2 regions of the Pseudolactococcus yaeyamensis genome follow, and region 1 is predicted to be linked to the other one. Evidence: predicted binding sites of a transcription regulator. Region 1 holds the regulator's gene; the other holds the start of a gene.
The links. The regulator HrcA, encoded in region 1, represses chaperone genes, less so after heat shock. The targets are predictions, from matches to a motif close to TTAGCACTCNNNNNNNNNGAGTGCTAA.
Positions count from the first base shown of each region.

Region 2: groES (co-chaperone GroES) is a predicted target of HrcA. The motif match lies at 2,093-2,119, and genes of this name have one in related genera.

Region 1 covers NZ_BAAGGP010000004.1:58,751-62,180, forward strand. Annotated here, with positions in the region: gene ACYQ21_RS01770 (M15 family metallopeptidase) at 1-270, shown strand, start outside; gene ACYQ21_RS01775 (hypothetical protein) at 361-771, shown strand; gene hrcA (heat-inducible transcriptional repressor HrcA) at 931-1,980, shown strand; gene grpE (nucleotide exchange factor GrpE) at 2,001-2,534, shown strand; gene dnaK (molecular chaperone DnaK) at 2,818-3,430, shown strand, end outside.
Region 2 covers NZ_BAAGGP010000005.1:21,550-24,979, forward strand. Annotated here, with positions in the region: gene ACYQ21_RS01965 (single-stranded DNA-binding protein) at 2-397, shown strand; gene ACYQ21_RS01970 (CHAP domain-containing protein) at 429-1,982, shown strand; gene groES (co-chaperone GroES) at 2,148-2,432, shown strand; gene groL (chaperonin GroEL) at 2,469-3,430, shown strand, end outside.

The DNA of each region.
Region 1 (3,430 bases):
CAACCACCGATGAAATCTGAGCATCAGACAGGTTTAGCTATTGATTTATCTGATGTTGACAGTCTCAATCAATCAACGACAGCGACACAAATTGCTGCGATTGCCCCAGAATATGGTTTTGTTCTACGTTTTCCAGAAGGTGGTGCTGCGAGTACTGGTGTTGACTATGAGGACTGGCATTTTCGCTATGTCGGTGTTGCCAATGCCAAATACATGACAGAACATCACTTGACATTAGAAGATTATCTCAAGTTATTAGATAAGAAATAATCAGATTTAACCACGATGCTTCATGAAAATTATGGTAGAATAGTCATATCTAATGTTATCTAAAAGTTTAAATTAGGAGTACTGGTTCCCATGTTTTCAGGAAAATCATCATCATTTGTCATTTTGTCTAGCATTGGTCTGCTGATTTATTCAGCTTGGCGAATGATTAACAACATATTGCCCAATCTACAAACTTTCAAAATCGTCTATGATACTTTGCTTAAAGCAATTGCAGCCTTCAAGTTACAGTCAAGTATGTCAATGACTAATCTTCAGTTTTTGCTCTATGTTGTCTTACTGGTTGCTTTTATCTTCTTGTTGACTAAATTTTGGAAATTTGCCATTTATGCCTTGTTATTCTTCGTGTTTATCTTGGTTTGCAATTTTGCTTACTATGCTTGGTCAACAGGCGCAACATCAGCAGAATGGTTTACCTTTATCGTTATGAGTGTCAGCTTTATCAACGTTTTTCTGACTTCTAAGACTAAGGGGCTAATCTAACATTATGCTTCAATAAAGACGATAGGTTTGAAATTAGCACTCGATATAAAAGAGTGCTAATTTTTTTGTTTTTTTCTTGACAATGAAACAAGAGAGTTATATAATAATAAATGTAGTTAGCACTTGGCAACTACGAGTGCTAAAAAAGAGGTGTTCAACATGATTACAAAACGCCAGCAACAAATTTTAAACTTGATTATCTCGCTTTATACACAAACGCATAAAGCGGTCGGTTCTAAGGCTTTGATGACTTCGATTAACGCTTCCAGTGCCACCATCAGAAATGATATGAAGGCGCTAGAAACACTCGGGTTCATTCAAAAAGAGCATACGTCATCTGGTCGCGTACCAAGTGTGACAGGGTATAAATATTTCGTTGAAAACTTTTTAAAGCCTGGCAAGCTAGACAATAATGATGTTTATCAGGTGATGAAACGTTTCGATGGTGAGTTTTATAAACTGGATGTGCTATACCAACAGGCGGCGCAAATTTTATCAGATATGACAGGTTTTTCAGCTTTCATTTTAAATGTCTCCTTGAAAAATCAGGTTCTGTCTAAATTTGATATCGTCCAGCTTGATAGTCATTCAGCTATGGCTGTGATGACCCTTGATACAGGTTTGGTCAAAACGATGCAATTCTCACTGCCAAGGTCGATGACCTTAGACGATTTGACGACTTTCAAGTTTATTTCTGATGAGCGGTTGGTTGGCAAGCGAATTTTGGATGTCCACTATTCCTTGTTGACAGAAATTCCGCAGGTTGCACAGAAATATTTTGTTGTGACGACAGATGTCTTGCAACTCTTTGACCATGTCTTTTCAGACCTGTTCAAGGAAAACTTGATTTCATCAGGTCGACAAAACTTGTTAGAGTATTCAGATGATGTTGTTTCACTCTATAAGATTTTGATGGATGATGATGCCATTATTCATGAAATTCGAGATACGGTCTCTGATGATGAAATCCGAAGTGTCAAATTTGATTCAAACTTGACGGGGAATCATCAGATTTCAAAAAACATCACCCTCATGACGCAACAATTTGTTGTGCCCTATCGAGGTCTGGGTACTTTGGCGCTGATGGGACCTGTAGATTTAGACTACCAAAAAGTTGTCTCGACCATGGACCTTGTGGCCAAGATTTTAACCATGAAACTGAGTGATTACTATCGTTATCTCGATGGTAATCACTATGAAGTGATATAAAAATAACAAAAGGAGATGTAATGTCTAAGAAAAAGCAGCATGAAGACGTCGAAAAAGAATTAGCTCAGGAAGTTGAGAACGAAGCGATTTTGGAAGAGATTATCGACGACGAAATCGATGAGTTAGCAGCGCTCCAAGCTAAACTCGATGAGATGGAAAATAAGTATCTTAAGGCGCATGCGGAAATGCAAAACAATCAACGCCGTGCTAATGAAGAGCGGCAAACGCTTTTGAAATATCGTTCACAAGATTTGGCGCGTAAAGTATTGCCAAGTCTGGATAATCTTGAGCGTGCGCTTGCAGTTGAAGGTTTGACAGAGGATGTTAAAAAAGGCTTGGAAATGACGCAAGAAAGTTTGCTCAATGCTCTTAAAGAAGAAGGCGTTGTCGAAGTCGCAACAGAAGGCGAATTTGACCCTAACTTCCACATGTCAGTTCAAACAGCGCCAGCAGACGATGAGCATCCAGCTGATACCATTGCCCAAGTTTTACAAAAAGGCTATCAACTCCACGAACGCAACCTGCGCCCTGCAATGGTTGTGGTTTATCAATAAAGAGTTGTTTGACCGAAATGTCAAAAAACTATAAATAAATTTAAAGAGTGCGCATAGCGTAAAAAAGGATGCGCATCGCGCAAACTTCCCTGATTTTGTTTCTGAAAGTGGTGACAACGCAGTCGTCAAATTCAGTGAAATCACCTGTGAGATAGTTCTTATGAGCGTGAAGGCTCCTGAAAGGAGACAAACAGCGAATTAGAGATAGCCACAGGAAGTTCACTGAATTTCCCCACTTCAGAAAACAAAATCAACACACAAAAATAAAAAGAAGGTAAACATTATGTCTAAAATTATCGGTATTGACTTAGGTACAACAAACTCAGCTGTCTCAGTTCTTGAAGGCGGCGAAGCTAAAATCATCGCTAATCCAGAAGGTAATCGCACAACACCATCAGTTGTGGCATTCAAAAACGGTGAAATTCAAGTTGGTGAAGTTGCCAAACGTCAAGCAGTGACTAACCCAGATACAATCATCTCAATCAAACGTCACATGGGGACAGACTATAAAGTCGAAGCTGGTGGTAAATCTTACACACCACAAGAAATTTCAGCCATGATTCTCCAATACATCAAAGGTTTTGCTGAAGATTACCTTGGTGAAAAAGTTGAAAAAGCTGTTATTACCGTTCCTGCTTACTTTAACGATGCGCAACGTCAAGCAACAAAAGACGCTGGTAAAATCGCTGGTCTTGAAGTAGAACGTATTGTCAACGAACCAACAGCAGCAGCACTTGCTTATGGTCTTGATAAAGTTGATAAAGACGAAAAAATCCTTGTCTTTGACCTTGGTGGTGGTACTTTTGACGTCTCAGTTCTTGAACTTGGCGATGGTGTCTTTGAAGTCTTATCTACATCTGGCGATAACCATCTTGGTGGTGATGACTTTGACCAAA
Region 2 (3,430 bases), on a different contig from region 1:
TATGTTAAATAAAAGTTTGTTAATTGGTCGTTTGACTGCGCAGCCGGAAGTGAAAAAAACGCCAACGGATAAATCTGTTTTACGTGTGAGCTTAGCCGTTAGTCGGCAATTTAAAAATGCAGAAGGTCAACGTGAGGCGGATTTTTTAACCATTGTCATTTGGGGAAAATCTGCAGAGTTGTTCGCATCCTATGCTAAAAAAGGCAGCCTCGTCTCAATTGAGGGAGAGCTTCGAACACGACGCTATGAAGACAAGACTGGTGTGACCCACTATGTGACTGAAGTCTTATGCCAGCAGTTCAATTTGCTAGAAAGTCGCGCAGCTGTTGCTTTAAGAGAAAACCAAGTTGATGATGTTTCAGATGTGATGCTGGAGGATGAGGAGTTACCGTTTTAATTTGAGTGTTGCCTAAAAATGGAGAGTTAAAATGCAAGTAAAGAGAAATTTAAGACAAGCTGCAGTTGCTTCGACTGTGGTATTGGGATTATTTGCACCTATCTTAACATCAGTTGGAATAGTTAGAGCTGTAATGAGCCAAAGCTCATCAGCTGAGGTTGTGAATGAGCGTGAGGTAAATAGCGAAAGAACAGGAATTGGGATTCCACAAAAATTACAAGAAGCATACTTGACACAAGTGTCGAGTGTTTTATTAAGTGAAAATTTTATTGCTAGCTTTAAATCTCGTGTGACTGCTCCAACGACTTCAAATGGCTACTATTTCAGTCAAAATGTATTCTATCAATCTGGGTATGGAATGCCTAACTGTACAGCTTATGCATGGGGGAGGGCTTATGAAATACTAGATTCCAGACCTAATCTTTCAACTGGTAATGCGTATCAATGGTGGGATTATAATGTTGGAAAATATGCTTCAGGTCAGACACCGCAACTTGGGGCAGTTGCTTGTTGGGGGCATCCAGAAGGCGGTGGCTATGGTCATGTTGCAATCGTTGAAGAAATAAATGGGGATACTCTAACAATATCGGAATCAAGTTGGGACGGTTTTTTCTTTAGAACTAGACAACTTGATAAAAATAGTATGGGAGCCGGATTCCAAGGTTACATCTATTTGGGAAATTTTTCGACAACTTCAGCATCTCCACCTGTCAAATTACCCGTAAAGAATTTGGCACAAGCTATATCTGTAGGTATTAATTATGAAACCCATGTGAGTAAGGTGGGGTGGATGAACAATGTTGCAGACGGTGCACTTTCTGGGTCAACAGGATATGGACTAGCTGTTGAAGCGTTGCGACTTTCTTCAGGGAACGCTTCAATTGATAAAGCTGTACAGTACAGAGCTCATGTTCAAGATATTGGTTGGCAGGATTGGCAGAAATCAGGTCAAATTGCAGGTACAACTGGTCAAACTAGACGTGTTGAGGCTGTTGAGATTATTTTGAATAATGGTGTATCAGATTATTATGATATTGAGTATCGAGCACATGTTCAGAATATTGGCTGGCAAGGTTGGATGAAAAACGGTCAAACTGCAGGTACGACTGGACAAAGCAAGAGAATTGAAGCGCTTCAATTCAAATTAGTTCCTAAAAATTCTTTCCAAGGAAGTCCTAATCCGTCAAATACCGAATTTTCTTATCGTTCCCATATTCAAGACTTTGGTTGGTTAGGTTATGTAGAGCATAATGCGGTTTCAGGAACTGTTGGTATCGCGAAACGCTTGGAAGCTTTTGAACTCTTATATCAAGGTAGAAAAGAGGATATCCAAATTGAGGGGCATGTTCAAGGTATTGGTTGGCAGAAATATTTAGGTGCTGTCGGAACAACAGGTCAAGAAAAACGCTTGGAAGCGGTTAAAATAAACTTTAAAGATGACTTGTCTAAGAAATATACGGTTAAATATCGTGTCCATGTCCAAAATATTGGTTGGCAAGAGTGGCAAAATGAAGGAGAAGTAGCGGGGACAACAGGTCAATCTAAAAGGATTGAAGCGATACAATTTCAATTTATTCCAAAATAATATTTGGAAATGTTTAAAGAGGTGGGAGCGAGGTACGCTCTCATATTTTTTTTGCATCTAACAATCAAAAATCCTTGACTATTCCTGACCAACTGAGTATAATAGAAGTGTTAGCACTCGAACACACAGAGTGCCAAAAATTAAAAATAATTGGAGGCTTACCAGATGTTAAAACCATTAGGTGATCGTATTGTTTTACGTGTTAAAAAAGAAGAAGAGAAGTCTATCGGTGGCATCGTTCTGACGACAAGTGCGCAAGAAAAGCCGTCAACAGCAGAAGTTGTCGCCGTTGGTAAAGGGCGTCACACACATCACGGGCATATTATTGATCCTAGCGTGACCGTTGGCGATGTTGTCGTTTTTGAAAAATTTGCAGGGACTGAAATCAAGGACGATTCTGATACATTGCTGATTGTGCGTGAAGACGACATTTTAGCAATCGTAGAATAGACAATCAGCACAACTTATAAATAGGAGGTAAAAGAAGTGTCAAAAGATATTAAATTTTCATCAGATGCGCGAGCTGCAATGGTACGTGGTGTCGATATTTTAGCAGATACAGTGAAAGTAACGCTTGGACCAAAGGGTCGCAATGTGGTTTTGGAAAAATCATTTGGTTCACCTTTAATCACCAATGATGGCGTAACTATCGCAAAAGAAATCGAGTTGGAAGACCATTTTGAAAATATGGGGGCTAAACTCGTTAGTGAAGTGGCATCAAAAACAAATGATATCGCAGGTGACGGGACGACGACGGCGACTGTCTTGACACAAGCGATTGTCCGCGAAGGTTTGAAAAATGTCACGGCAGGTGCTAACCCAATCGGCATTCGTCGTGGGATTGAAACGTCTGTCGCGACTGCTGTAGACGCTTTGAAAGCTATCGCGATCCCAGTTTCTGGTAAAGAAGCGATTGCGCAAGTGGCTGCTGTTTCTTCTCGCTCAGAAAAAGTCGGCGACTACATTTCTGAAGCCATGGAAAAAGTTGGCAATGACGGTGTGATTACCATTGAAGAATCAAAAGGGATGGAAACTGAACTGGATGTCGTTGAAGGCATGCAATTTGACCGTGGTTACTTGTCTCAATACATGGTAACAGACAACGAAAAAATGGTCTCTGATTTGGATAATCCCTACATTCTCATCACAGATAAAAAGATTTCAAATATCCAAGATGTGCTACCGTTATTGGAACAAATCTTGCAACAAAACCGTCCGCTTCTGATTATTGCGGATGATGTTGACGGAGAAGCTTTACCGACACTTGTCTTGAACAAAATCCGTGGGACTTTCAATGTCGTGGCAGTCAAAGCACCCGGTTTTGGCGACCGTCGCAAAGCCATGCTTGAAGACATTGCCATTCTTACAGGTGGTACGGTCATTACTGAAGACCTTGGTCTTGACTTGAAAGATGCGACAGTTGAGTCGCTTGGTCAAGCAAGCAAAGT